DNA from 2 places in the Lysinibacillus sp. AR18-8 genome. Region 2 is predicted to be linked to the other one. Evidence: riboswitches for the same ligand, from Rfam matches in the RefSeq annotation. Region 2 holds a riboswitch; the other holds the start of a gene.
The links. A riboswitch is a leader RNA that binds a small molecule or an ion and turns the genes downstream of it on or off. The one in region 2 is predicted to bind cyclic di-AMP.
Positions count from the first base shown of each region.

Region 1: another riboswitch for cyclic di-AMP. It lies ahead of BFM98_RS02480 (TrkH family potassium uptake protein); the one in region 2 lies ahead of BFM98_RS21860 (APC family permease).

Region 1 covers NZ_MDGU01000004.1:203,746-225,032, reverse strand. The annotation lists gene hemW (radical SAM family heme chaperone HemW) at 1-885, shown strand, start outside; gene hrcA (heat-inducible transcriptional repressor HrcA) at 975-2,003, shown strand; gene grpE (nucleotide exchange factor GrpE) at 2,021-2,593, shown strand; gene dnaK (molecular chaperone DnaK) at 2,669-4,510, shown strand; gene dnaJ (molecular chaperone DnaJ) at 4,744-5,862, shown strand; gene prmA (50S ribosomal protein L11 methyltransferase) at 5,884-6,825, shown strand; gene BFM98_RS02530 (16S rRNA (uracil(1498)-N(3))-methyltransferase) at 6,907-7,644, shown strand; gene BFM98_RS02525 (CsxC family protein) at 7,923-8,723, shown strand; gene BFM98_RS02520 (BC_2427 family protein) at 9,035-10,516, shown strand; gene BFM98_RS02515 (CsxC family protein) at 10,646-11,413, shown strand; gene mtaB (tRNA (N(6)-L-threonylcarbamoyladenosine(37)-C(2))-methylthiotransferase MtaB) at 11,630-12,979, opposite strand; gene deoC (deoxyribose-phosphate aldolase) at 13,293-13,964, shown strand; gene BFM98_RS02500 (spore coat associated protein CotJA) at 14,100-14,327, shown strand; gene BFM98_RS02495 (spore coat protein CotJB) at 14,320-14,583, shown strand; gene BFM98_RS02490 (manganese catalase family protein) at 14,608-15,177, shown strand; gene BFM98_RS02485 (potassium channel family protein) at 15,229-15,885, opposite strand; gene BFM98_RS02480 (TrkH family potassium uptake protein) at 15,911-17,248, opposite strand; cyclic di-AMP (ydaO/yuaA leader) riboswitch at 17,365-17,506, opposite strand; gene rpsU (30S ribosomal protein S21) at 17,759-17,932, shown strand; gene BFM98_RS02470 (NfeD family protein) at 18,245-19,573, shown strand; gene floA (flotillin-like protein FloA) at 19,577-20,581, shown strand; gene BFM98_RS02460 (hypothetical protein) at 20,610-21,086, shown strand; gene BFM98_RS02455 (hypothetical protein) at 21,141-21,287, shown strand, end outside.
Region 2 covers NZ_MDGU01000052.1:5,683-16,284, forward strand. The annotation lists gene BFM98_RS21815 (response regulator transcription factor) at 1-675, shown strand, start outside; gene BFM98_RS21820 (sensor histidine kinase) at 682-1,617, shown strand; gene BFM98_RS21825 (ABC transporter ATP-binding protein) at 1,748-2,671, shown strand; gene BFM98_RS21830 (ABC transporter permease) at 2,664-3,353, shown strand; gene BFM98_RS21835 (Nramp family divalent metal transporter) at 3,401-4,666, opposite strand; gene BFM98_RS21840 (response regulator transcription factor) at 4,875-5,570, shown strand; gene BFM98_RS21845 (HAMP domain-containing sensor histidine kinase) at 5,560-6,855, shown strand; gene BFM98_RS21850 (PepSY domain-containing protein) at 6,852-7,523, shown strand; gene BFM98_RS21855 (PepSY domain-containing protein) at 7,614-8,138, shown strand; cyclic di-AMP (ydaO/yuaA leader) riboswitch at 8,352-8,501, shown strand; gene BFM98_RS21860 (APC family permease) at 8,620-10,443, shown strand.

The sequences.
Region 1 (21,287 bases), on a different contig from region 2:
AATAGTGTGACAGAATTTACATCAGAGGCAAATCCAGATGAATTGTCTGCAGCCAAATTGCAGGTGTTGTTCGACGGTGGTGTTAATCGTTTAAGCATGGGTGTACAATCTTTTGACCAGGGATTGCTACAGAAGATTGGACGCACTCATAGTAATGATCATGTCTATGAAACAATTGCCCTGGCTAGAAAAATTGGCTTCCGTAATATCAGCATTGATTTAATGTATGGTTTACCTGGGCAAACGATGGCGCAATGGAAGGATTCATTAGCCAAAGCTTTTACTCTTGATTTGCCACATTTCTCTGCCTATTCTCTTATTGTGGAACCCAAAACGATTTTTTATAATCAGTACGCTAAAGGGAAACTGTATTTACCGACAGAAGATTTAGAAGCGGATATGTATGATGTGCTGATGCAACAAATGGCCTTACATGGGCTTCAACAATACGAAATCAGTAATTTTGCAAAACCAGGATATCATTCAGAGCATAACAAGATTTATTGGGATAATGATGAATATGCAGGGTTTGGCGCAGGAGCTCATGGGTATTTAGCAGGTATACGCTATTCTAATCACGGTCCATTAAAAAAGTATATGGAAGCTGTTGAGGCAAATGAGCTACCAATTGTCCACGCACATGAAGTATCACAAGTGGAAAAAAGAGAAGAACAAATGTTTTTAGGGCTAAGAAAAACAGAGGGTGTTATGCACTCTATATATGAAGAGAAATTTAAAACACCTATGACTGCGCATTATGATGTGGTAATAAAAGATCTAGTGTCAAAGGGGCTTTTAGAACAGGATGAGCTTGGTGTTCGCCTGACAAGAAAAGGGCGTTTTGTGGGCAATGAAGTATTTCAACAATTTTTGCTAGAAGATTGAGCGATATCGTTGACATAAAATGTGGGATTTGATAACTTAATAATAGTATTAGCACTCCTCTTAGTTGAGTGCTAACAGAGGTGATAATCATGCTAACAAATCGGCAGTTACAGATATTGCAAGTCATTGTAGACGACTTTATTGTGTCTGCGCAGCCGGTAGGTTCTCGCCAAATCTCCAAAAAACAAGGGATTACATTTAGTCCAGCCACTATTCGAAACGAAATGGCGGATTTAGAGGAATTAGGCTTTTTAGAAAAAACGCATACCTCCTCTGGTCGAGTGCCTTCGGAAAAGGGTTACAGATTTTATGTAGATCATTTGTTGAGTCCTCAAGGTATCAATTCCAAGGACATTCAACAAATTCAATCAATTTTTAATGATCGACTAGTAGAAGTAGAGCATATTATCCGAAAGTCAGCCAACATTTTATCAGAGCTGACATCGTATACTTCCATACTTTTAGGACCTGATGTCCAAAGGCATCGTGTTAAACGATTTTCAATTGTCCCTCTTTCTAGCGACACAGCAGTAGCGATTATCGTGACGAATAATGGGCATGTAGAAAACCGCATGTTCAATCTACCACCTGACTTTACCGCTTCTGATTTAGAGAAAATGGTAAATATCTTAAATGATCGCCTTATTGGAGTTTCATTAGAAGATCTCCATAAAAGCCTTGAGGCTGAAGTGCTAGCAGTGTTACAGCAACATGTTCGATCAGCGGATGATTTTATTCGCGCACTTATCACAGCAACAATGCATAATTCAGAAAGTAAAATTTTCTATGGTGGGAAAACGAATATGTTCAACCAACCAGAATTCCATGACTTAAATAAAGTCCGAATGATTTTGGACTTAATGGAGACGACTAGCCAAGTGCAGTCACTTTTCCATCCGAATGAATCAGGTATTCATATTCGGATAGGCTCAGAAAATAAACAACTAGAAATGGAAAATTGCAGTGTCATTACCACTACCTATTCTATTGGTGATGATCAACAGGGAGCCATTGCTATTATTGGCCCTACACGTATGGATTATAAGCGTGTTGTGGCTTTATTAGACGTAATGCGCTTGGATTTAACACAAGCCTTTATGAAGAATCGTAGTGAATGATAATGAGGAGGATTCAAGTGACGGAAACAACGGAAAACAAAGATTTAGTACAAGAAGATGTACAAGCTGAAACGACAACTGAGGAAGTAGAGCAAACAGAAGTTCAGGAAGAAGTAGAGTTATCAATTGAAGAACAGTATGAGGCTAAGCTGGCTGAACTACAAGCAAAGCTGGCTGACGAAGAAAATCGTCACCTACGTTTACGTGCTGACTTCGATAATATGCGTCGTCGTAATCAGTTAGACCGTGAGGCAGCTGAAAAGTATCGCGCCCAAAGCTTACTATCTGATCTATTACCAGTCCTTGATAATTTTGAACGTGCTTTACAAGTAGAGACAACTTCTGAAGAGACTGCATCGATCATTAAAGGAATTGAAATGGTGTATCGCTCTTTAATTGAAGCAACAGAAAAAGAAGGTCTGCAAGTGATTAAAGCTGAAGGTGAGCAATTTGATCCAACGATTCACCAAGCTGTTATGCAAGAACAAGATAGTGAAAAAGAAACGGGTATCGTCTTACGCGAACTACAAAAAGGGTATATCTTAAAGGATCGTGTATTACGCCCAACAATGGTATCTGTGAACGAATAGTCTTTGCACTATTTAGTCAATTAAAATTAGTTAGAAAACGCATCCCTTGCGTTGACATAATAGGAGGAAATTTTAATGAGCAAAATTATTGGTATTGACTTAGGAACAACAAACTCTTGCGTTTCTGTACTTGAAGGTGGAGAACCAAAAGTAATTCCAAACCCAGAAGGAAACCGTACAACGCCATCTGTTGTTGCCTTTAAAAATGGTGAACGTCAAGTTGGTGAAGTGGCGAAACGTCAATCAGTAACAAATCCTAACACAATCATTTCTATTAAATCAAAAATGGGTACGGCTGAAAAAGTAACAGTAGAAGATAAAGACTACACGCCACAAGAAGTATCTGCAATGATTCTTCAATATTTAAAAGGCTATGCTGAAGACTACTTAGGGGAAAAAGTGACAAAAGCAGTTATTACAGTTCCTGCTTACTTTAACGATGCACAGCGTCAAGCAACTAAAGATGCTGGTAAAATCGCAGGTCTAGAAGTAGAGCGTATCATCAACGAACCAACTGCTGCAGCTCTTGCTTATGGATTAGATAAACAAGATCAAGATCAAAAAGTATTAGTATTTGACCTTGGAGGCGGTACGTTTGACGTGTCTATCCTTGAGTTAGGTGACGGTGTCTTTGAAGTACTAGCTACAGCTGGTGATAACAAACTAGGTGGAGATGATTTCGATGACGCAATTATCGAATATCTAGTAGCTGAATTCAAAAAAGAAAATGGCATTGACTTATCAAAAGATAAAATGGCGATGCAACGATTAAAAGATGCTGCTGAAAAAGCGAAAAAAGATTTATCTGGTGTAACATCAACTCAAATCTCTCTACCATTCATTACAGCTGGAGAAGCAGGTCCATTACACTTAGAAATTTCTTTAACGCGTGCGAAATTTGACGAAATTACTTTACCATTAGTAAACCGTACAGTAGGACCAGTGCGTCAAGCATTATCTGATGCAGGTTTGTCAACTTCTGAAATTGACCAAGTTATTTTAGTGGGTGGTTCTACACGTATTCCAGCAGTACAAGAAGCGGTACGTAAAGAAACAGGGAAAGAGCCTCACCGTGGTGTTAACCCTGACGAAGTTGTTGCAATGGGTGCTGCAGTACAAGGTGGCGTATTAACAGGTGATGTGAAAGACGTTGTATTACTTGACGTAACACCTCTTTCACTTGGTATTGAAACAATGGGTGGCGTGTTCACAAAATTAATCGACCGTAACACAACTATTCCTACTTCAAAATCTCAAGTTTTCTCTACAGCAGCTGATAACCAACCAGCAGTAGATATTCATGTTCTACAAGGTGAGCGTTCAATGGCAGCTGACAATAAAACATTAGGTCGCTTCCAATTAGCAGATATTCCACCAGCACCTCGTGGTGTACCTCAAATCGAAGTAACATTCGATATTGATAAAAACGGTATCGTATCTGTAAAAGCAAAAGATCTTGGTACGAACAAAGAGCAAACAATTGTGATTCAATCTGATTCTGGTTTATCAGAGGAAGAAATTGAACGCATGGTAAAAGACGCTGAAGCTAATGCTGAAGCAGATGCTAAACGTAAAGAAGAAGCAGATCTTCGTAACGAAGCAGACCAATTAGTATTCCAAGTGGATAAAACAATTGCTGACCTTGGTGAGCAAATTACAGAAGACGAGAAAAAATCTGTGGAAGATGCTCGTGACGAATTGAAAAAAGCGCTTGAAGCTGGTGAATTAGAAGGTATTAAAGCAGCTAAAGAAAAACTAGAAGGCGTATTACAGCCACTAGTGATGAAAGTTTACGAACAAGCGGCAGCAGCTGCTCAAGCAGCTCAAGGCGGCGATGCAGGTGCAGACACTGGCGCTGGTAAAAAAGATGACGGTGTTGTAGACGCTGAATTCGAAGAAGTAAAAGATGATAAATAAGAAGTAACACAGTAAAGTGAAAAAGCCAAAGACCGCTTGCGGCTTTGGCTTTTGTCATGATGTGAGGTCACTTCACGTAAATGCACCATTTATGGGATAGTTGCATACGTTAGCTGCTAGGAAGTGAGTATCTTCATTTTTGGAACTTATAGAACCTTTAATCGAAAAAATGAGGCAGTTTTTTCAACTGCATGTTACAATAGATTTTATGCAAACAGAGCGGAGTGTGAATCATGGAGAAACGCGATTATTACGAGGTGCTTGGTTTAACAAAATCGGCTACAAAAGATGAGATTAAAAAAGCATACCGTAAATTATCAAAACAATATCACCCTGACCTTAATAAAGAGCCAGGTGCAGATGAAAAATTCAAAGAAATCGCTGAAGCATATGAAGTATTAAGTGACGACCAGAAAAAAGCACGCTACGACCAATTTGGTCATGAGGATCCGAATGCTGGTTTTGGTGGTGGCTTTGGAGGGGGCGGCTTTGGCGGCTTCGAGGATATTTTCAGTTCATTCTTTGGCGGAGGTGGTCGCCGTCAAGATCCAAATGCTCCACGTAAAGGGGATGATCTGCAATATCGTATGAACATCCAATTTGAGGAAGCAATTTTTGGAAAAGAAACAGAAATAGAAATCCCGAAAGATGAAACGTGTGAAACATGTCACGGTTCAGGAGCAAAACCAGGCACGCAACCAGAAACATGTTCGACATGTAAAGGTGCAGGTCAAATCAATCAAGCAGTGGATACACCATTTGGTCGTATGATGAATCGTCGTACATGCTCAACATGTCATGGAACAGGTAAAATTATTAAAGAAAAATGTACGACTTGTCGTGGAGAAGGAAAAGTCCAAAAACGTAAGAAAATTAAAGTGACGATTCCAGCAGGTGTGGATGATGGACAACAAATTCGTGTATCTGGTCAAGGTGAACCAGGTATAAACGGTGGACCTGCAGGGGATTTATATATTATGTTCCGCGTTCAAGGTCACAAGGATTTTGAACGAGATGGAGACGATATTTACTTCGAGTTGAAATTAACATTCCCTCAAGCAGCACTTGGGGATGAAATTGAAGTACCAACAGTCCATGGGAAAGTAAAATTACGTATTCCAGCTGGAACACAGTCAGGTGCTCAATTCCGTCTAAAAGATAAAGGTGTTAAAAATGTTCATGGTTATGGTATGGGTAATCAATATGTGACAGTAAAAGTGATGACACCAGAAAAATTAACGGAAAGACAAAAACAATTACTACGAGAATTTGCAGAAATTAGTGGCGATATCCCTGAAGAACAAGGTAGTTCACTATTCGATAAAATTAAGAAAAAATTCCAAGGTGAATAATTAGAGGAGCTGAAGAGCTACGTGAAGTGGTCAGAATTATCCATTCATACAAAAAATGATGCGGTAGAAGCAATTTCGAATATTTTGCATGAAGCAGGTGCAAGTGGTGTTGTCATCGAAGATTCTGCAGAGTTTGCGAAGCCACGTGAAGATCAATATGGTGAAATTTATGCGCTAAATGAAGATGATTTTCCGAAAGATGGCGTGATTGTTAAAGCTTATTTATCAGAGTCTAGTTTTTTAAATGAAACAGTCGAAGAAATAAAAGCAGCTATCACAAATTTAACGAACTTTAACATTGATATCGGTGAAAATGTGGTATCCATTGTGGAAGTCAATGAAGAAGATTGGGCAACGGCCTGGAAGCAATACTACCATCCTGTTAAGATTTCTGAACGCTTTACTATCGTACCGACATGGGAGGAATACACACCTGTTTCAACAGATGAACTAATTATTGAATTAGACCCTGGTATGGCATTTGGTACAGGTACCCACCCAACAACGGTAATGTGTTTACAAGGACTTGAAAAGGTCATTAAAGAAGGGGATACAGTTGTTGATATCGGTACAGGATCGGGTGTATTGTCTATTGGTGCAGCATTACTTGGTGCCAAAAGTGTGCATGCGCTTGATTTAGATGAGGTAGCTGTACGTTCAGCGCGAGAAAATGTAGCATTAAATAAAGTGGAAGATAAGGTGGCAGTGTTCCATGGTAACTTATTGGATACTGTAAAAGAACCAGCAGATGTAGTAGTCGCTAATATTTTGGCTGAAATCATCATGTCCTTCACAGATGACGCGTATACAATTGTAAAACCAGGTGGATTATATGTCACTTCGGGCATCATCGGTGCAAAACGAGATGATGTGAAAGTAGCACTAGAAGCTTCAGGCTTTGTGATTGAAGAAGTATTATTAATGGAAGATTGGGTAGCCATTATTGCCCGTCGTCCACTATAACATGACTGAGGAAGCGCCAAATCGTGAGCCGTGTGCTTGTGATTTGGCGTTTTCCTTTCTTGCTAGAAAGGACTGTGTGGCATGCAACGTTATTTTATTGAGACAGCTATCGAAAATGCACGTATTAGTGGAGAAGATGCACGGCATATTGAACGAGTGATGCGTATGAAGCAAGGCGACAACATTGTAGTTGTTGCACAAAACACTGCGTATATATGCACAATTGAAGGATTTGAAGGGGATGAGGTTGTCATTGAAGCGACTGGACAAACAATCCCTTCCCCAGAGTTACCCATTCAAGTAACAGTAGCATGTGGTTTACCGAAGGGTGATAAGCTGGAGCTTATTACCCAAAAAGCCACAGAGCTAGGAATGTTTGCTTTATTACCCTTTGAAGCTGAGCGCTCCATTGTGAAATGGGACAAGAAAAAAGGAGCAAAAAAGCAAGAAAGATTACAGAAAATTGCTAAGGAAGCTGCGGAACAAGCTCACCGTACGCATATTCCAACAGTTTTTGAACCTATATCATTTAAACAGCTAGTACAACAAATAGATCATTTCGATGCCGTTTTTATTGCTGATGAAGAGGATGCAAAGGCTGAAAAGCGCACAAGGTTTGCGGAGAAGCTAAAAAACGTGTATGATAAAAAATCGAAATCAATGCTTATTATCTTTGGTCCTGAGGGGGGCATTTCTCGTCAAGAATCAGAAGCGCTATTACAAGCAGGCGCTCAAACGATGTCATTAGGACCGAGAATTTTACGAGCAGAAACAGCGCCATTATACGCACTGTCTGCCATATCCTATGAATTTGAATAACAGCTATGTATAATTTATTATCAACATAACTTAGAGAAAGCCACTTAATATTATTAAGTGGTTTTTTACGTAAATCATATTTGAAGGGGGTCTGCGTTAAATCCCTGCTTAAATGGAGTTTTAGCCCATTGTGTAAGATCAACCGGGAAAATCACAACCTCAAACATTCCAAATAAAATATGTAAAAGAACAAGTTCAATGTCCATACATAGATTTAATTGCGACATACTCTAGCGATAGGAGAGCTCACTAATACTATATTGAAATGAGGGAATTTTTTGAGTGAACAATTTAATCAGATTCAACCTTGTCCAGTAACATCAACTGAACAAATACCCTTAACGAATGAGATTACACCACTAGTTACTACACCACTTACGACGCCAACTATTAAGATTCCAGTTGTACTGGCAGAACCAACACTGCAAATCGTTGTCGAGTCCGATATTACACTTAGTCCTGCAGCGACAGAGATTAAACGAGTGAAAAAGAATGTCTTTCTAAATCAAGTGAAATTGGTACCAGTTAGCTTTGCACGTATTGCTAACACTGATTTCTTTAGAGTAACACGAGCTAAATTATTTGTAGCAGGACATATTCGGAAAAATATCGAATATGCTTCATCAGCATGTAATGGGGCCCTTCAGGATAGAATTGCTGATGTTCCGTTTTCAGGTTTTACAGATCTTATATTTCCGCAAACAGCAGGAGGCGCTACACCAATTTTAGGCATTTCTGAGTTTGCCGAAGCGAACTTCCTTAACGAAAGAACACAAATGGATGCTCGATTAGATAAGGCTTTCTTCCAAAATCTCGTTAAATACAATGAACAACCATTTGGTGAATTAGTAGCAGCCAATTTCTTTGAACTTGATTTTTCACCGATTATGGCAGCTCCTGAAGAAGCATTCAGCACATTACGTGAAAAAATTGTATTAGAACTTACTGTAAAAGTATTGCAAGTTCAACAAATCCGTTTGGGCGCTGGAAGTAGTGTAGTAACACCTGTTCTACCAGGGCTTACTCCACCAGCAACACCAATTGTTCCTGATATGATTCCGCCTACTGAGCCTTGTTAATTTTTTTATGTAGTGGAGCAAAAATTGTAACAATAATACTGATATAAAATCAAATATGTTGTTGGGCAGTTGAAAGTTCACTTTTACTCGAACTTTTAACTGCTTTTTTTTGGCAAGATAAGGACATGCGCTTTCCAATTGTATCTCTTGGTGGGGACTGTGACAAAAGTAAAAATATTGCATAATATGGATTGTAATTAGTATTGTAGATTTTCAATTGTCCTAACATAATCGCATCAGAAGAATTAGCTAATGGATTAAAAATTGATTGTTATGCTTTTTTTGTCAAATCATTATTTGGGAGTGAATGAATGGCAACTCCATGGATTAATTTTAGAGAGATGAAAAAAATATCCTCTAAACAAAATAAATACACTGAGTGGAGGTATCAAACTAAAATAGATGACGAATCTCCATTTGAACAGACTTTTAATGGAAATAATAATCTGCTTGATGAAATAGAAGATAAACCAATTACAGAGGAATCAACTTTAACAGACCATATAATCTCTAATGAAGAGCTCCCCGAACCTATGGAGCCGATTATTGAGGAAGAAAACGAACATCACCCAAATTTTGAGAACTTCAGGGAGGATGCTAGCTTAGCAGAGCTATTAGCATCTAATGAAGATCTACCTATATCTAAAGAAACAAATGTTGAGCAAGAAAACGAACATCCTCTAGATATCGATGAGAGTCACACAAAAGTGACCTTAATAGAGCAATTAGCGTCCATACCCATACCTATAGAAGCGAATGTTAAGGAGAACGAAGAAAATTTCCGACATATGGATGAGAACCATGTAGAGGAATTAACTTTAGACCAGATAGCATGCAATCAAAGTGTACCCAGTCCAACAAAGGTAGAAATTGACCATCTACTAGATAGTGATGAGAACTCCCTTGAAGAACAAAATTCAACAGCCCAATCAGACAATAATCCAAAATCTTTCAATAGAGCTCTGTCAGAGGCTGAAAATAATATGCATTTGGATGATATAGAAGAAAAGGAGAAAAACAATCCTCCAAATCGTAATAAAGAGATTGCAAAGTCTTTACAAGGAGAAGTATGCACCATTATCCAAAAAAGTCCCTTTTCTACTTATGTAGAAATTAACGATTTTCTTCATGCTCCTATTTATGGTGAAAATGTTCAAAATACAATATTTGATTTTCTTGATTTAAATGATAACCTATCTCCCCAACTTCAGACGAAGCTACTCCAAACGATTTCGATTTACCCTGAACAACCAGATTGTCGTTTGGTTAGCTCCAACATTAATCAAATGATTTCTTTAATGAGCACGGATACTAATAAAAAAAATGGTAGTGAGCAGCATCCGTTTAAATCAGTAGTAGTTCCCTTACATAACTCACAAGCAATTAAAAAAGGAGAAATTAATTCCTCTGAGCCTTTTATACATATACGAGTTCCTGTTGTGCTAGGGGAATACAAAATAGAAATATGTATGGAGGAAAAAATTGCTTTTGATAAAGGAATTGAAGAGGTTAAAGAGATCACAAATGAGGTAGTACTATCCGATTGTAGATTTGTACCTATTCATAGATCCCAGTCATTGGGAAATGGAACAAGAACTGTATTAAAGGGGAATTTATTTATAGAAGGCTACATACAGCATAATATTGAGTATAGGGTATCTAATACGCAAAATAAGTCAGCCATTCATCCCAATCGATTGTGTCAAAATATAGTATTAGAATTAATTATCCAAATGTTACAAGTACAAAAAATTAAAGTACTGTTTGACTGGCAAGGTAATGGAGGGTTATAGAAATTTATCCCTTAATTCAAATAAAATGAATATAAAACTAATATATACGTCCATGTATAGATTTAAATGCTACATATTCTAGCGATAGGAGAGCTCTCTAATACTAAAAAAATGAAATGAGGGAATTTTTTGAGCGATCAATTAGAAAGCCAATTTCAACCTTGTCCTGTAACATCAACTGAACAAATTCCATTAACGAATGAGATTACACCAGTAGTCACTACTCCAGTTACAACGCCAACTATCAAAGTTCCAGTTGTATTGGCAGAACCAACACTGCAAATCGTTGTTGAGTCGGATATTACACTTAGCCCTGCTGCTACAGAAATCAAACGAGTGAAAAAGAATGTCTTCCTAAATCAAGTGAAACTTGTACCAGTTAGCTTTGCACGTATTGGTGGCACTGATTTCTTTAGAGTAACAAGAGCTAAATTATTTGTAGCAGGACATATTCGGAAAAATATTGAATATGCTTCATCAGCATGTAATGGGGCACTTCGAGATAGAATTGCTGACGTTCCGTTTTCTGGTTTTACAGATCTTATTTTCCCACAAACACCTGGAGGCGCAACACCAATCTTAGGCATTTCCGAGTTTGCTGAAGCGAACTTCCTTAACGAAAGAACACAAATGGATGCTCGATTAGATAAGGCTTTCTTCCAAAATCTTGTTAAATACAATGAACAACCATTTGGTGAATTAGTAGCTGCCAACTTCTTTGAACTTGATTTTTCACCGATTATGGCGGCTCCTGAAGGGACATTCAGCACATTACGTGAAAAAATTGTCTTAGAACTTACTGTAAAAGTATTGCAAGTGCAACAAATCCGCCTTGGTGCTGGCAGTAGCGTAATAACGCCTGTTCTTTTAGGACTTACACCTCCTCCTAGTCCTTGATAAATGCTAGTTTAGAGGACAGTAGAATATTATAATATATTAAGAAAGCTGGTAGTACAGATGGATATTTTGTTTGTACTACTAATTTTCTTATAGGAGCTGTCAATCTTTAAAAGCATTTATCAATATTATGAAAAATCAAATACAAGTGAATGATTAGCTTCATTAAAAGGAAAAAGGGTTGCCATATAAAATTGGCAACCCTTTTTTCACTATTTATTTCACTGTTTCTAAAACGCGTACAAATTGTCCTTTTGAGTGAGGGTAGCCTGCTTGTGTAATTTTTACTTTTACAAGTTGTCCGATTAGACTTTCTGGACCCTCAAAAACTACTTTTAAGTAATTGTCTGTATAGCCTGTTAGAAGGCCTTCTTCTTCACTGTCATCATGCACAAATTCTTCAGGGATAACTTCTAGCACTTGATCTTCAAAACGAGAAGCATACTCTTTTGCTAGCTGATCGTTTAAAGAGATGAGTCGATGCACACGCTCATTTTTAATGTCTTCATCAATTTGATCTTCCATACGTGCAGCAGGGGTTCCTGTACGAGGAGAGAATGGGAAAACGTGTAGCTCAGAAAATTTATGATCGCGAATAAAGTTATATGTGTCCATAAACTCTTCCTCTGTCTCACCTGGAAAACCAACGATTACATCAGAAGTAACAGCTAAATCAGGTAAAGCCTCATGTAATTTTGTTAAACGTTCACCGAAGAACTCCATTGTATATTTACGACGCATACGTTTTAATACCGTATCAGAACCAGATTGAATAGGGATGTGTAAATGATTCACGACAATCTTTGATTCACGTAGTACTTCAATTACTTCATCTGTTAATTGACTAGCCTCAATAGATGAAATACGAAGACGCTTTAAGCCTGTTACATTGGCCTCTAAATCACGTAGTAATTGAGCAAGATTATAATCTTTTAAATCCTGACCATAGCCACCTGTATGAATACCAGTTAAGACAATTTCAAGATAACCAGCATCTACTAATTGCTGTGCTTGATGTAATACCTCTTGTGGGTCACGAGAACGCATTAAACCACGTGCCCATGGAATAATACAAAATGTACAGAAATTGTTACAGCCTTCTTGGATTTTTAACGAAGCACGTGTACGGTCTGTAAATGCTGGTACATCTAATTCTTCGTATACTCGGTTTTTCATAATATTACGTACAGCATTAATCGGTTGTCGTTCCGCACGATATTGTTCAATATAACCAAGTAATTTCGTACGATCTTGTGTTCCAACAACAATATCAACACCAGGGATTGCCATAATTTCTGCAGGGGATGTTTGTGCATAGCATCCTGTTACACAAATAACTGCATCCGGATTTTGGCGAATTGCTCGACGAATAACCTGACGTGATTTTTTATCTCCAGTATTCGTAACTGTGCATGTATTAATGACGTAAACGTCTGCTTGTTGATCAAATTCTGTTCGATCATAGCCTTCTTCTTTAAACAGCTGCCAAATTGCTTCTGTTTCGTAATGATTTACTTTACAACCTAGAGTATGAAAACTCACGATTTTTGATCGCTCGTTACTCATGATATATATCATCCTTTCAATTCACATTACCTTGTGTTTCCAAACATTTAATAAGTTTTTCGTTGTACATATTTTAGATACGTGATTTATGATAACATAATCCTTATAAAATCAGTACATATAAGATTTTTTTGTGAAATAATTAAGTTATCACTTTCTATATAATCTTTTGAGGACTTCAGATAAACATGACTCGTTCTGGAATGTTTATATTTGGGTGTTCATTATATAGAAAGAAATTAGACGCCATCGCGAAAAAATGATATGATTCGAAGAGGTACGTACATCTTGTTTAATGAAGGAGCGTTCAACAATGGAAAAAAATTTTGCACGTATGATTGATCATACATTATTAAAGGCTGAGGCAACAAAAGAACAAATTGAAAAATTATGTGCTGAAGCTAAACAATTTAACTTTGCTTCTGTTTGTGTAAATCCAACTTGGGTAAAGCGAAGCAGTGAATTATTACAGGGTACAGACGTGTTAGTTTGTACGGTTATCGGCTTCCCACTTGGTGCCAATACACCAGCAGTCAAAGCATTTGAAGCAAAAGACGCCATTGCTAACGGTGCAAAAGAAGTAGATATGGTTATTAATATCGGTGCGTTAAAAGATAAAAACTATGACCTTGTACAAGCAGATATCGCAGCAGTGGTAGAAGCAGCTAAAGATAGCGCACTTGTAAAAGTCATTATTGAATCATGCTTACTAACAGACGAAGAAAAAGTGAAGGCATGTGAGTTAGCTGTAGCAGCGGGTGCTGACTATGTGAAAACATCTACAGGTTTTTCTACTGGTGGAGCAACAGCAGAGGATATCGCGCTTATGCGTAAAACTGTAGGTCCAGAACTTGGTGTAAAAGCATCAGGTGGTGTTCGTAGCTTAGAGGACATGAAAAAAATGGTAGAAGCAGGTGCGACTCGTATTGGGGCTAGCTCTGGTGTAGCTATTATGAATGGTTTAATTGCAGACTCCAACTATTAATATTATCTTTTTATAGAGCCATAAGCTCATGTGTACATTGACATGAGCTTATGGCTTCTTTGTGTTTAATCAGCATAATAATTTTCTATACACATATACTCCACTGATGAATGTAAATACAGAAAGGAGGATGTCATGTTTACACAGTATAAGTCTTGGAGGCCCTATATTAGCCCCTTTGATCCTTGTAAGCCTATAGAAGTTAAGTATTATGCAACACCCCCACAACTATATATGGGTTTTCAACCACCTGGACTTCCACAATTTCCAACCGCCAGAGAAGCGCTAATGGCAGGAACACTATGGCCACAGTTGTTTAGCCCATACCCATTTCCCCTAAAAGGAGGGAGGAAGCATGACTAAAAAGATGCCGCCCGAATTTTATAAGCAATTAGAAGAAATACAAGCAATTGATTTCGTCATTGTTGAATTAAACCTCTATTTAGACACTCATCCACACGATTATGACGCCATTCAGCAATTTAATGAAAATACAGAGAAAAGTATGAAACTTAAAATTGATTTTGAGCAAAAATATGGACCACTCATGAATTTTGGGAGAAGCTATTCGAATTATCCTTTTAACTGGATTGATACACCATGGCCATGGCAAGTCTAAACAAAAGACTAGGAGGAAAAATCTTTGTGGTATTATGAAAAGAAACTCCAGTATCCGGTAAAAGTTAGTACATGTAACCCAATGCTTGCAAAGTTTTTAATTGAACAATATGGAGGAGCGGATGGGGAACTGGCAGCAGCTCTACGCTATATGAATCAGCGCTATACGATTCCTGACAAAGTAGTAGGGTTATTGACCGATATAGCAACAGAGGAATTTTCACATTTAGAAATGATTGCCACGATGATTTATAAGCTAACAAAAGATGCAACACCAGAAATGCTGAAAGAAGCTGGATTGGGTGATCATTATGTAAATCACGATCGGGCTCTATTTTATCAAAACGCCTCGGGGGTACCATTCACAGCAACCTATATTCAAGCAAAGGGTGACCCTATCGCGGATTTGTATGAGGATATAGCAGCCGAAGAAAAGGCACGTGCCACATATCAATGGATTATTGACTTATCAGATGACACGGATTTAAATGATAGCTTGAAGTTTTTACGTGAACGGGAAATTGTTCATTCCCAGCGCTTTAGAGAGGCTGTTGAAATTTTAAAAGATGATAGAGATCAAAAGAAAGTTTTCTAAGACAAAAATGGCAGGCTGTATCAAGGTGAACTTGACACAGCCTTTTTGCGGTTACTGAATATTTGAGAATAAGCTAAGATCTTTTCGATGACCAATCATTACTAATAAATCTTCCTTTTCAATAATTTGCTCAGGAGAAGGGGAGATAATAATTTCACCTTCGCGCACAATCGCAATTACACTGACGTTATATTTTGCGCGCAAGTCTAAATCCCGAAGGTTTTGTCCAGCCATTTTGGAAGGAATCATAATTTCTTCAATGCTGTATTCCTTTGATAATTCGATATAATTCAACATATTTGGGGATAGGAGTTGATTAGCTACACGTTCACCCATATCTCTTTCTGGGTAAATAATCCAATCAGCTCCTACTTTATCTAACACTTGTCCATGTCTTTTACCAAGTGCCTTTGCGATCACTTTTTTGATCCCTAGCTCTTTTAATAAAGAGACGGTTAAAATACTAGATTGCATATCATTACCGATCGCTACGATAACACAATCGAAGTTACCAATACCAATCGATTTTAAGGCTTTTTCTTCTGTTGTATCTGCAACCACAGCGTGAGTCACATAGGGTTCGGCATCCTCTACTCTTTCTTCATTTATATCAATTCCTAATATTTCCTGTCCAGCTTCATGCAATCTGCGAGCGACGCTTGTTCCGAATCTACCTAAGCCAATCACAGCGTATTGTTTAATGGTCATAGCGTTCTGTCTTCCTCTCATTTGGTTATCCAATCATAATATTTCCTTTTGGGTGGCGGAAACTCTCTTTTTTTCTTCGTTTTGCAATGGCAAAAGCAATGGTTAATGGTCCTACTCTTCCTGCGAACATTGTAATAATCAGAAGAAGACGACCAGCAGGTGTTAGCTCTGGAGTTAGGCCCATCGAAAGACCAACAGTACCAAACGCAGAGGTAGCCTCAAATAAGTACATCATAAAGCTATGATGCTGTTCCGTGATACTGAGAATAATCGTCACGACTACAACAATTAATCCTCCACACATTGTAACCGTCAAAGCCTTTAAGATAGTTTCAGTAACAATTCTACGTTTAAAGAGAACGACATCTTCTTTTCCTCGAATTTGTGACCACATAGTAGCTACTAAAACAGCAAAGGTTGTGATTTTAATACCTCCAGCAGTCGACCCAGAGCCTGCCCCAATAAACATGAAAAGAATCATTAAAAATAATGTAGAATGCGTTAAGTCCCCAATAGCCAGTGTATTGGAGCCAGCAGTTCGTGGTGTAACCGCTTGGTAAAGGGAACCTAATACTTTACCCCATTCGGATAATGGTCCAAGAGTTTTTTGGTTGCCATACTCAAACAAAAATATCAAAATGGTTCCGCTAACAGTGAGCAAAAGTGTCGTTACTAAGACTATTTTTGAATGGACAGAAAGCCTTTTAGTTACACGATATTCATACAATTCATTCATCACAATAAAGCCTAATCCACCGATTGTAATAAGAGCACAGATGGTGAAAACAACAAAGGGGTCATCAACATAGGCAGTCATTCCGTTAAAGCCACCCATTAAATCGAAGCCCGCGTTGTTGAAGTTGGATATGGCATGAAAAAATCCAAAATAAAGGGCCTTTCCAATAGGCATATCAAAAGAAAAACGAATCGATAGAATTAGACCACCGATTATTTCAATACATGCTGTAAAGAGCAATATTCTTTTCACTAATCGAACAAGACCAGCAATGGAGATATTATTAAATGCTTCTTTAAGCAGCAGTCTTTCTTTTAATGAAATTTTCTTTCCAAGCAGTAAAAATAATAATGTGGCAAATGTCATAAATCCTAAACCGCCAATTTGGATTAAGAATAAAAGGACCACTTCGCCAAAAATAGAGAAGGTATCACCTGTATCAACTACAATTAAACCTGTGACACAAGTAGCTGATGTAGCAGTGAATAAAGCATCTAAAAAGGGCAAACCCTTCCCATCCTCAGTAGAAAATGGCATTGTTAAAAGAAACGTACCTATGGCAATGATAAGGGCAAAGCCCAATACAAGAACTTTGGGAGGATTTAATGCTCTTTTAAAATTGTTCATTTAATTTTCCCTCAATTCTGAATAGTAAACAACTGTTTGTTAGATGGCATAATAAAAAGACCTACGATTAGAGCATGAAAAGGGTAGAAAGCATGCTAATAATGGTGGTCAATAACGACCTCCTTCGCTTTAGCCGACGAAGTTAGCTGACGGGTAGGATGGCGAAAGAGCTTTCTCATCCCTTCTGCTAAAGCAGAATTAACCCCAAAAGATTGGTTCCTCCGTTCTCAAATAGTTGAGATTTGGCCGATATGAAATTGAATGTGATTATTCTACGCCCTTATTCTATTTTTTGTAAACCCCTTAATTGTTAGGAAAATGTAATTATTTTTATTGTGGGCGAATTGTGTATGAATAATTCGAGCAAAAATAAAACCAAAAATTCACTTGATAATTTCGCATACTTTCTATTGACCATTATTAGACAATACGATATAATTTTTTAGTACACAACAGAAGGTGATTTGCCTAATTGTGTATTGACGTGTGTTCGGAGGGAGGGAAAGAGAGATGTCAAAAACTGTCGTTCGCAAAAACGAATCGCTTGAAGATGCTCTTCGCCGCTTCAAACGTACTGTATCAAAAAGTGGTACAATTCAAGAAGTTAGAAAGCGCGAGTTCTACGAAAAACCTAGCGTAAAACGTAAAAAGAAATCAGAAGCTGCACGTAAACGTAAGTGGTAATTTAATTTCCCATTAAAAATCCCTACGTTCATAACACGCAATTGTATGATTCACTGAGCAGACAAAGTTATACCTGAAATTAATCACATTTTTGATTAATTTCAGGTATTTTACATTGCTCAACTTTACGTACATATGAAAAAGCCGAATGAAATCACTTTGATTCATTCGGCTTTTTTGCACATACTAAGTGTTAGTAATTGGCATTAGATCGAATGATAAATAATTAATAAATTTTTTAAGATTTGTGAAACTTTTCGCATGATTGACCGTATATACAGAGGAGAGGCATGTTAGAAGGGAGGGAAAAAGATGCGAAAACGGAGAATCCTCAGCTATTTACTAGTGATATGGATGACTCTTTTGTTAGCGTTTCCATTAACTTCGGCTTTAGCCAGTAATAAGGTTTATCATGTTCCGATTCATAATGAAGTAGAGCGAGGACTTCATGCATTTTTAGAACGAGCTTTTAAAGAGGCTGAAGAAAACAATGCAGAGGCGATTATCTTAGAAATACATACGCCTGGCGGTTTTGTGAATGCAGCAAGCGATATCGCCATGCTTATGGATGCAACGCAAATAAAAACGATTGCTTATATTAATAAGGATGCGCACTCAGCAGGAGCGTTTTTAGCCTTACATGCGGATGAGATCTACATGGTTCCAAATGGAACAATCGGTGCAGCGGCAGTTATCGATTCAGCAGGTAATGCAGCCGACCTAAAGGCCAATAGCGCTTGGCTTGCTCAAATGAAAGCAGCAGCAGAAACGTCAGGGCGCGACCCTAAGTATGCATTAGCAATGGCAGATACCAACTATGAACTACCAGAATACCGTGCTGGCGGAAAGAATTTGTTAACCCTATCAGCCTCAGAGGCAGCAAAGGTTAAATATTCTGAAGGGACGGTTAACGATTTTCAGGAGCTTTTAGAAGTAACCAACTTGAATGGTAGTGATGTTGTTCCCATTGAACCAACCTTTTCTGAAAAGTTAGCTCGTTTTATTACAAATCCCATCATTGTACCTATTCTATTGTCTATCGCTAGCTTAGGACTTGTGATGGAGCTTTATTCGCCAGGATTTGGTGTTCCAGGTATAATGGGCTTATCAGCACTTGGTTTATTTTTCTTTGGACATATGGTGGCCGGCTTTGCGGGATATGAAACATTATTGTTATTTATTGTTGGCTTAGCCCTTTTAATTGCAGAGTTTTTTGTCCCTGGTGGAATTGTTGGTATTTTAGGTGGTGTCTTAATAGTACTAAGTCTGATACTGGCAGGTGCAAATATGATGCAAATGATAGTAGCAATTCTCATTGCGCTTGTGATAGCGATGATAGGAATGGTGATTCTGATGAAATTTTTCGGAAAAAAACTGCATGTCTTAAACAGGCTTGTGTTAATGGATGCAACCACGACAGAAGAAGGGTATGTATCCAATGTGAATCGCACAGAACTGTTAGGAAAAATTGGGAAAACGCTTACACCACTTCGTCCATCTGGAACAATGGTACTTGGTAGTGAACGCATTGATATTGTATCAGAAGGTGGCTATATCGATGCCAATCAACATGTAGAAATTATTAAAGTTGAAGGCTCACGCATTGTTGTGAGACAAACAGATAAAGAGATGGAGGAATAGAAAATGGGTTTTGATTTAGCTTTGATTGGTCCTATTGCTGGACTAGTTATTTTATTCATTGTGCTTGCGGTATTCTTTACCTTTGTACCCGTTGCATTGTGGATTTCTGCATTAGCAGCAGGTGTACGTGTGAGCATTTTTACATTAATTGGGATGCGATTGCGTCGTGTAATCCCTTCTCGAATTGTTAATCCGTTGATTAAAGCACATAAAGCAGGTTTACCTGTAACGATTAATCAGTTAGAGAGTCACTATTTAGCAGGTGGTAATGTTGACCGTGTAGTGAATGCCTTAATTGCGGCTCACCGTGCCAATATTGAGCTGTCATTTGAACGTTGTGCAGCAATTGATTTAGCTGGGCGTGATGTATTAGAAGCTGTTCAAATGTCTGTTAATCCAAAAGTTATTGAAACACCTTTCATTTCAGGTGTAGCAATGAACGGGATTGAGGTAAAAGCAAAGGCTCGTATTACCGTGCGTGCCAACATCGAGCGTTTAGTCGGTGGTGCTGGTGAAGAAACAGTTATTGCCCGTGTAGGGGAAGGGATCGTTTCTACAATTGGTTCGGCTACTAGTCATACAGAAGTATTAGAAAATCCAGATATGATTTCACAAACGGTTTTATCTAAAGGTTTGGATTCAGGAACAGCCTTTGAAATCTTATCCATTGATATTGCGGATGTAGATATCGGTAAAAACATCGGGGCTGAATTACAAATTGAACAAGCACAAGCTGATAAAAACATTGCGCAAGCAAAAGCTGAGGAACGTCGTGCAATGGCTGTAGCAAACGAGCAAGAAATGATTGCACGTGTTCAAGAGATGAAGGCAAAAGTAGTAGAAGCAGAAGCGGAAGTACCACAAGCGATGGCTGAAGCCTTACGTTCTGGTAATCTTGGCATTATGGATTATATGAACTATCGCAATATCCAAGCAGATACAGCGATGCGCGACTCTATCTCAAAAGTAAGCAATGATAAACCAGAAAAAAATGAACCCAATGCTTAATAATAACGGAAAGGAGCGAAACTAACATATGGAACAGTTAATAATCTTCGCCATAATTGCCATAGTCAGCTCTATTTTCGGAAAATCAAAAAATAAAAAGCCTCAGAAGCAGATGCCTCCTTTTAATAAAGACACCGTGGTGGAGCCTCCAGTTACGGAGAAAGCACCACATCGTACTGGGAAAGCACAGAGTTTTGAAGATTTTGCACGAGAATTTATAGGAGATTGGATTCCAGAAAATGAGAAAGTCGAGGAGCCTAAAAAATTTGTTGAAGAACAAGTGAAAAGGGAAATACCAAGCTATGTTGCTCCAGCTGTCATTCCAGCAGATATCCCTAGCCGTTCTTCTAATCGAGAAGGTCGAGGACGATTAGCTGCTGGAAAAAAAGAAGTGCAATCAGTTGGCACAAATTCGACTTTACAACTACCTCAATCTAAAAATGATCTTATGCAAGCAATCGTGATGGCTGAAATATTAGGGCCACCGAAATCAAAAAGAAAATAACTAGCATGTCCTCCTTTTTCGATGCATATATTGCCGAAGAAGGAGGCATTTTTTATGAAAAAATTATTTCAATTAACGCCACTACTTGAGTTGTTAGAATACGAATCATTAAAAATTATTGGACCCTACCGTTTTATTCATGCAGATGCGACGACCTGTTCGTTTGTCTATGCAGATTATCATATTACTGTCAATGCGGAT
Region 2 (10,602 bases):
CTTGTAGAAGACGATGAAGCCATTCGTGAAATGGTTGATAATTACTTAACGATGGAAGGTTTCCAGGTCACAACAGCGACTAATGGCGAAGAGGCATTACAAAATTGTTTGCAAAATATCTTTGATTTGGTCATCTTAGATATTATGATACCTAAATTAAATGGATTGGAAGTATTAAAGATTATTAGAGAGCAGGCAGCACTTCCTATCATTATTATGTCTGCAAAAGACAGTGATGTTGATAAAGCATTGGGCTTAGGGTTAGGGGCAGATGATTATATTGCTAAACCCTTTTCTATGCTAGAATTTTCAGCACGTGTAAAGGCTGTTATCAGAAGAGCTACGAAATACTCTAGTCAAGCTGAACAAAAGCAAGAGGTCCTTGAAATTGATAATTTAAAGATAGATATCGTTAATTTCTCAATAACAAAGAGCGGACAAGAGATAAAGCTGACATCAAAGGAATTTTCCATTTTAAAATTGTTTGTGACAAATCGTCACAAAGTTTTTACCAAAGAGCAAATTTATCAGATGATATGGAAAGATGCCTATTATGGAGATGAAAATATTATAAATGTACATATCAGAAGACTCCGTGAAAAAATAGAAGATGATCCGTCACATCCTCACTATATTAAAACCCTATGGGGAATCGGCTATAAATTTGAAGGGTAAAAATATATGATATTTCTATTATTATTAATCATTGTATTGCTAATCGGCATTCTTATTTTTCAATGGAAAATCAAGAAGGAACAAGAACGTGCTATCCAATATATTCATCGAAAACTACACGAAATTGTGAATGAACAGACGTATGAAAAGATTCTAGTAACAACTACAAATTCAGAAATTCAACAGTTACTTATTACACTGAATACTTTGCTAGATCAACATCAAAAAATTCAGGCTACACATCGTAAAATGGAAAATTCTACGAAAAAGATGTTGGCCAATATTTCGCATGATCTTAAAACGCCTTTAACCGTTGTACTTGGCTATATTGAAATGCTTCAACTTCAAAACGGGATTAGTGACGAGGAACAGCAACGTTTACTTACGGGTGTACATGCTAAAACATTAGAAGTATTAAAAATTATTCATACATTTTTTGACTTGGCAAAATTAGAGGCTGGGGACACAGATTATCCAAGCACTAAAATCAATGTCAGTGAAATATGCCGAAAAAATGTTTTGTCTTTTTACGATTTGGTTACTTCATTGGGATTAGATATTAAAATTGATATCCCTGAAAGCTCCATATATGCACTTGGTAATGAAGAAGCATTAAATAGAGTGCTAAACAATCTACTGTCTAATGCTATTGCATATGGAGCAGATGGCAATGTAATTGGAATTACTATAAGAAACGATGAAGCCAATATTGATATTGATGTGTGGGATTGTGGCAAGGGCATTGATGAATACCATATCGATCGCGTTTTTGAAAGGATGTATACACTTGAGGATTCTCGAAATAAATCTTTCCAAGGTAGCGGTCTGGGACTAACGATTACAAAGCGGCTTGTAGAAATAATGAATGGCTCGATCCGTTTATCGAGTATTCCCTATGAAAAAACTATTTTTACGATTTCGTTAAAGCGAATGATGTATTGAATCCATTATGCTTGTAGAGCTTTAATGCTTTGCAGGCTTTTTTACTTAAGAAATTTGTAAGAATGCAGTAATAAAATAGAGAGTTTCATTTTTTATAATGAAACTAGTCACAATTGAGGGAGAGAATTACATGACATACATTGTAAAAACAAATCAGCTTACGAAAGTGTACGATGGAAAGGAAGTTGTTTCTGCTGTCAATATGAACGTTAAGAAAGGTGAGATTTATGGATTTTTAGGTCCTAATGGTGCGGGTAAAACGACTGTTATGAAGATGCTAACTAATCTTACGAAACCTACAAGTGGGGATGTAGAAATTTTGGGGGCGAAATTGACGGACAAATCCTATGAAATACTAAAAAGAATGGGGACAATTATTGAATATCCTATTTTTTATGAAAAATTAACGGCTAGAGAGACCCTGGAATTACATTGTGAATACATGGGTTATTATGATAAGAAAGAAATTGCACATGTTCTTAATTTAGTAAAGTTATCGAATACAGAGAATAAGCAGGTTAAAGATTTTTCTCTGGGGATGAAGCAAAGATTAGGCATCGCAAGGGCCATTATTACAAAGCCAGAGTTACTTATATTAGACGAACCAATTAATGGATTGGACCCAGTAGGGATAAAGGAGTTAAGAGAGCTTTTCAAGATGCTTTGTAAGGAGTACGGCATAACTATTATTATCTCTAGTCATATTCTAGCTGAAATAGAACAATTGGTCGATACAATAGGTGTTATTAAGAAGGGAAGGCTCATCACTGAGGTAGCAATGGATACTATTAATCGTGATCAGGTCAATTATACTGAAGTGATCGTAAGTGATGGGAAAAAGGCAGCGTTTATTATTGAAAGCGAATTAAACATTACGAATTTTAAGCTGATGGATGATAACTCTATACGTATATACGACTCAACAGTATCCCAACAAAGCCTATCGAGAGCATTAATTGAACATGACGTTGAGATTGAAGAGATTAGTAAAAATACTAGTTCATTAGAGGATTATTTCTTAAAGCTAATCAATGGAGGTGTTGTCCATGCTTAATTTAATGCGTTTAGAAATGAAAAAATTTCATTTAGGTTCATATGTTAAAGGAGCAATTATCGCTAATTTTGTTATTCTTGGTTTTTTGTTTATGATTTTATTTATTTCTAAAGTGGAAGGAGACCCAGGGCTTGAAAATTATGAGGTTGCATTCAGTGTTATTGATTCATTTGTAAGAGCAGTTTTTATGATTTTTGCTTCTACGTTAATAGCTAAGTTAATCATCGGAGAATATAAATTTAAAACCATTACATTAGCCTTTATGTATCCTATAAGTAGAAAGAAATTAATGGTCGCAAAGCTTGCTATTGTCATGCTATTTACTTTCAGTATGATCATTATCTCCAATGCTCTTATTACAACCATTTTTTGTATCATAAGCGATCGATATGAATTAATTCCTGATGTACTATCTAGTTCTTTAATTATCCAGCAAATACCTTCTGTATTGATGAATGCGATTGCTGCCTCAGGTATAGCTTTAATCCCATTGTATTTCGGGATGAGAAAATACTCTATACCGACAACTATCATTTCATCTATTATAATTGTGTCTGTAACTTCGTCAAATTCAGGTAACTTTACTTTAAACGATATTATTATTATTCCAATTACTTTAGCAATCGTGGGTCTTGGTATTGCTTATTTAGCCATTAGAAATATCGAAAAGGTGGATGTTTAATCAAAAAGATACCAGGTGCTCATTGCTATAGAGTACCTGGCTTTTTGTTATCCAAAAATTGTTTCCCACAGTAAGTAAATATTTAACGTAACAACAACGACTACGACAAACCAACCTAAAACAGTTGTAATACGGTGATTAACTAGGCTTCCCATAATGTCTCGTTTACTTGTAAACATAACAAGAGGGACAAGTGCAAAGGCAATACCAAATGATAAAACAACTTGACTAAGAACGAGAGCATAGGTAGCATTCACACCAGAGGCAATGATTGCAAGTGGTGGCACCATGGTAATCGCTCTACGTAAATAAAGAGGTATTTTTCTTTGAATGAAGCCTTGCATCACTACGTCACCAGCTAAAGTCCCTACAGAGGAGCTAGCAAGCCCTGCAATAAGTAAACCAAGACCAAAGGAAATGGCAGCCATTGGGCCCAGAATATCTTTTAAGCCATTATAGGCAACATCTAAATCTTCAACTACAACGCCTTGGGTATGGAATACGGCTGCGGCAATGATGAGCATGCTCATATTGATGGCACCAGCAATAATCATAGCGATGATAATATCGATAAATTCAAAACGGAAAATACGTTTTTTTTCTGCCTCATTTCGACCAATAATACGACTTTGAGTTAAAGAAGAATGTAAGTAAATAGCATGAGGCATAACGGTTGCACCTAAAATACCTGTTGCTAATAATAGTGAATCTACACCTTCAAAGTGTGGTGTGAACATGCCAATCGCCACATCGCCCCATGCTGGCTGCGCTAAAAATGTTTGGAAGGCAAATGCCAATACAACAATTAAAACCATTCCAGAAATTCCTGCTTCAAAGGCTCTAAATCCTCTTCTTTGCAACTCTAAAATAGCGAATGAACCTACTGCTGTAATCAATGCGGCGGGAAGCATTGGGATATTAAAAAGTAAATAAAGCCCTAATGCTGCTCCGATAAATTCCGCGAGGTCTGTGGCAATGATGACCAATTCCGCCTGTATCCATAAAAAGATAGATGTTTTTTTAGAAAAATGCTCGCGTGCTACTTCAGGTAAATTTTTTCCTGTCGCAATCCCAAGCTTGGCAGACAGGGACTGAATTAACACGGCCATTAAATTAGAAAAGGCTATAACCCAAAGTAGCAGGTAGCCGTATTGAGAGCCTGCTGTAATATTTGTAGCAAAATTGCCAGGATCAATATAGGCAACTGCTGCAATGAAAGCAGGTCCTAAAAATGGCAAGAATCTTCGCCAACCTTTTATATCTCCATCTAAAACCGCCTCTGCAGACGATTTTGTGACTCGTTTGTAAACCATATTGTTCCCTCGTTTCAAAAAGTATCATCAGTGAAATAAAGTTTCCTATAGGAAAATAAGATATTAGTATTCTAACGCTAGGAATAAAAAAAGTGAAGTAGTTTGCTTTATCCTTCTATAAGTATGTGCCATTCTCATCATTTTCTAATTAGACTTTCACCACTTGTATCGTATACGATGAAAAGAAAAGGCGAAGGACGGATTCGACATGACACATCGAATTTTAATTATAGAAGATGAAGAGAATATTGCGAGAGTGCTACAACTGGAGCTTCAATTTGAAGGATATGAGGCAGCAATGGCACATACAGGAGCAGAAGGCTTACTACAATACCGTGAGCAACAATGGGATTTAATTTTACTTGATATCATGCTACCTGAGATGAGCGGTATTGATGTGCTAAAGCGTATTCGTGCAACAGAATCCCAAACACCTGTTATCATGCTAACTGCTAAAAGTGAAGTAGAGGATAAGGTAAAGGGCTTGGATTTAGGAGCCAATGATTATGTGACAAAGCCTTTTGAAATTGAGGAGCTACTGGCACGAATTCGCAATGCATTACGGTTTTCACAGAAGGTAAGTCCAAAGCAAATAGCACTTACATTTGGCCATTTATCGATAAACGAGCAAACGAGGGAAGTTGTATATTTTGATAAGGAAATTCAGCTGACACCTCGTGAGTATGATTTGTTGTTCTATTTACTAAAGCATCCTAAACAAGTACTGACAAGGGAGCAAATATTAGAGGCTGTGTGGGGCTATGATTATTATGGGGATACAAATGTTGTGGACGTTTATATACGTTATGTACGACAAAAGCTTGAGGCTGCTAATCCAACACCTCTTATCCAGACAATTCGAGGTGTTGGATATGTGCTAAAGGAACACAGTTATGAGACTTAAAACAAAAATTCATCTACTAACAACATTGCTGATGCTAGTTATTGTAGTGGCAACAAATAGTGGAATTTATTTGTTGTATGAGAAATTTGCCTATGATACGGAATATAATCAGCTCCAGTCACGGGCAAATGATTTAAGCTCTACACTGAGTCAGTTAAATGCACAAACCAACCTACAGCAAGTATTAAGAGCTTATATGCCAACAGATGGTGCTGTTTATATTTATGATGGTGAACGTTTGAAAACAAAGGTTCAAGCTACCCTTGAAATGCAAGAAGTCCCTGCCATTACCTTCACTATGCCTGCCATTTGGATCGACGGAACGGTGGTGGACATAACATTACAGCAATCTATGGAAGAAGTAGAACGGACATTAGATTTGTTAAAGGTCATCTTAGTTGTTGTATCTGTCGTGGCAACGATTCCAATTTTCCTAGCGAGCTTGGTACTTGGGCGACTTATTTTATTACCGCTAGAACGTTTAAATGAGACCATGCGCAAAAGTGCATCTACTGGGAAATATGAAAAAATAGATACTACAGAAAAAGGTGGGGACGAGTTAATAAACATTAACCGCACTTTTAATATAATGATGGAGAAGCTTGAACAACATTATCAAAAGCAACAAGAATTTGTATCAAATGCCTCTCACGAGTTAAAAACTCCTATAACTGTCATTGAAAGTTATGCAAAACTACTCCTAAGAAGGGGTTTTGATAATCGTGAGGTTGCTCAGGAATCCTTACAGGCCATTGCCAATGAATCATCTCGTATGCATGAAATGGTGTTGCAATTGCTAGAGCTAGCTAAAAACAAAGAGCAATTGGACATTCATTTCGAACAACTAGAGCTTGCCCCTTTCTTAAATAAAGTAGCTTCACAAATGGAACAGGCTTATCATCGAACATTTAGAATTGATGCGCAGATACCAAAATTTATTTATAGTGATGAAAAAATATTGAAGCAACTACTTTTTATTTTGCTGGATAATGCTAGGAAATATAGTGAGGATGAAGTACGTATTCAAGCCACTGAAACAACCAACCATGTACGTATTACCATCCAAGATTTTGGTATTGGTATTCCAGTCGAGCATATTCCTCATTTGTTTGAGCGTTTCTATCGTGTAACAGAGGATCGTAATCGTAAAACAGGTGGTTCAGGGCTAGGGCTAGCAATAGCACACGAACTGGCACAACAATTAGGTATAACGATAGATGTGAAAAGTAAGCTAGGGGAAGGCTCAAGCTTTACTTTATGTATACCAAAGGAGGGACAGCAATGAAAAAGTGGATGTTAGTAATTGTTGTTATTATCCTTCTTTGTAGTGGAGTAATTTGGTTTGTTCAACATCGTTATTTTTACGTTCAACCTCTTAGTGAAGCGCAGGCTATTCGGCATATTGAGACTATCTACAATGGTCATGTTACACAGGTTGAAAAACAAGGAAATAACTTTGAAATGCTTTTTACGCGTGACGATGTCAAGTATGCAGCTATACTCGATGTTACGACACAACAGGTGACTGATCTAATCCTGAAAGAAGGACATAGTAAATTACTTTTAACAGAAAAGCAGATCAGACAAATGGTTAAAAAGGAATATGGAGATATAGAAAGCGTTATGCTTACAGACTCCATTTACACTGTACGTGTTGAAAATGAGGAAATTCAAAAGGATTTAACGTTTGATGGTTATACTGGCGAACTACTGGCTGAGAAAAAGGTTGAGCCACAAGAACAACCTATCGAAGAGCCTATTATTACTGAGCAACAGGCCATTCAAATAGCTCTTAAGCAATTAAAGGGTGAAGTGGATTCAGTTGATTTTGAAGAAACCCCAGAGGGTGGTTACTATTTAGTTGAGATTGAAACGCAGGAGGACGAAGCTACATTTCAAATTCATGCTGTTTCAGGAAAAGTACTGTCTGTAACATGGGATGACGATCATTAAATCATTCTCATGAAATTCTAATGTTTCTCTTATAGTTCTATCATCTTCACTTGGTAAGCTAAGTTTAGATAAAACAAAGGAGAGATGAACATGAAAAAAATGATCATGATTCCAGCACTAGTAATTACACTGGGAGTGGGTGCAGCGATTGGCTCGACGACTTTATTATCAGGAAATGCCCAAGAAAAAAAGGTCTTATCCATGCAGGAAATTGAGAAGAAAGCTCTAGCGGTAGTGGATGGTACAGTTGCCAATATCGAGTTTGACCAAAATCAGTTTAGCTCTATTTATGAAGTAGAGGTGTATACAGATACAGAAGAATATGATTTAAAATTTGATGCTTATAGTGGAAAATTGCTCAAGCAGAAAAAGGAACGTCTAGATGACGATGATTGGGATGATCATATTCCTGCTACGACTGCTACAACAAAAATAATTACAAAAGAGCAGGCTATCAAGACAGCCCAAACAAAAGCAAAGGGTAAAGTGACAAAAATTAAGCTTGATGATGGTGTATATGAAATTGAACTGAAAGACGGTCAATATGAATACGAAGTAGATGTGGATGCAGTCTCTGGGAACATTATCGACTTTGAACAAGGCTTTGATGACTAATATAATGAGCTGTCTTGAAGGTAGAATATACCTTTAAGGCAGTTTTTATTGTTTATATTGTGGGTATTGACTAGGTATTCAGGAAATTTTCTTTAAGAAGCGATTATTTATATGTTCAAAAAAAGCCTATGCTTTTACTCAAAAAAGAGAAAAATTTTCTTCTTTACTTTTTCAATTAGCAGGCGTAATATGACATCATTATAAAAGTTTCAAATTTCTAAATCGCTGAAGCAACTAAACGCGGGGGAACCAATTTTGATGGATGGCATAGCCATTCTTGGGGTGAATCTCTTCCTTGTGGAGGAGTAGGGCTACTCAGGCCCGAATCCGACAGCTAACCTCGTAAGCGTTAAGAGCAGAAAAGTGGAGCTTGGCAGACGGATGAGCGTCTACAGGTCTTATTTAGTGATGACTTGTAGGCGTTTTTTGATGTAATTTAGAAAGGCGAAACACATTCTATGAAACTAGAAGGTGTTTATCAATGAAATCCTCATTCAAACGTTATGTAATCGGCAAACCATTAAGATCCGATGCGTTAGGGGAACAAAAGCTCAGTAAAACAAAGGCACTGGCCATATTATCGTCAGATGCATTGTCATCAGTAGCCTATGGACCAGAACAAATTTTAATTGTCCTAATGACGGTAGGTACAATGGCGTTTTGGTATTCTTTACCTATTGCCGCTGGAGTGGTTATTCTACTCGTGGCACTGATTTTATCCTATCGTCAAGTTATCTTCGCCTATCCACATGGGGGAGGCGCCTATGTCGTATCACGAGAAAATTTAGGCGTGAATGCAGGTCTTGTTGCAGGGGGTTCTTTGCTTGTTGATTATATTTTAACGGTAGCAGTAAGTGTGTCGGCCGGGACAGATGCCATTACATCTGCATTTCCAAGTCTTCATGCTTATAATGTACCCATTGCTATTATATTTGTGATTTTCTTAACGATTTTAAACTTGCGAGGTGTAACAGAGTCAGCTTCTATCTTGGCGTACCCAGTTTATATATTTGTAGGCGTTATGCTGTTGCTAATCGGGATTGGGCTCTATAATGTGGCAACTGGACAGGTGCCTGCAGAGCTACATCCAAAGATTGGCACACCAGTGGCAGGGATTAGCCTATTTATTTTATTAAAGGCATTTGCTTCAGGAAGCTCAGCGTTAACAGGAGTAGAGGCTATTTCTAACGCTATACCTAATTTTAGAAATCCTGCCCCGAATAATGCTGCTAAAACGCTTTTAGCAATGGGCGCCATTTTAGCCGTTTTATTCATCGGGATTGTTAGTCTAGCTTATTTTTATGGCGTTGCACCAACAGCAGAAGCAACAGTCGTTTCCCAACTAGCAGAAGCTAGTGTTGGTCGGAATTTTCTTTATTATATTGTACAGGGGACAACGGCAATGATTTTAGTACTTGCCGCAAACACAGGATATTCAGCATTTCCCTTGCTTGCTGTGAATTTATCGAAGGATGGTTTTATTCCACGAATCTTCCAAATTCGTGGGGACCGTCTTGGCTATTCAAATGGTATTTTAATGCTAGGTATTGCAGCCAATTTTTTAATTATACTTTTTGACGGGGCCACAGAGCATTTAATTCCGCTCTATGCAGTAGGCGTATTTATTCCCTTTACATTAGCGCAAACGGGAATGATGAGAAAATGGTGGCGCGAAAAACCTAAAGGCTGGGTAGCAAAATTTACGATCAATACAATTGGGGCTGCTATCTCTTTCATCGTGGCAATGATGTTTTTTGTGACAAAAATGCCTCAAGTATGGCCAGTGTTTATCTTTTTACCAATTATTATTTTTGTATTCCATCGCATTAAGCAACATTATCAAGCTGTTGGAGAACAGTTAAGATTAAATCATGAGGAACTGGCTACTATTGAGGGGAATGTTTTCATTGTGCCAGTAGCTGGTATAACAAAGGTGGTTGAAAACTCCCTACATTATGCCAAATCACTTAAGGTTGATAAAGTGATAGCCTTTTACGTAGCTTTCGATCAAGCAGATGCAAAAGCTTTTGAAGAGAAGTGGAACGCCTGGCAACCTGATGTACGATTAGTTACCTACTATTCACCATATCGCAGCATTACACAGCCATTAATTAAATTTATTGATAAAGTAGAACATCAATGTACGAAGACAGGTCATAAAGTTACAGTTGTTATCCCTCAATTCTTACCGAAAAAAGGGTGGCATCATATGCTACACAACCAATCGAGTCTTCTTATTCGTACATCACTGTTATTTCACAGAAATGTCGTCATTATGACAGTACCGTTCCATTTATCAAAATAATGCTAGCAAGCTAGAAAATAGTCTGTTATAATCAGTACGTTGATTGAAAACACGAACATTTACAATTAAAAAGTTCCAGAATACCATTAAATTCCGAAAAATCAAACTTTTTTTGGTGAGAGATAGTAGCCCTTACCGAATAAAGTGATAAATTGGTTA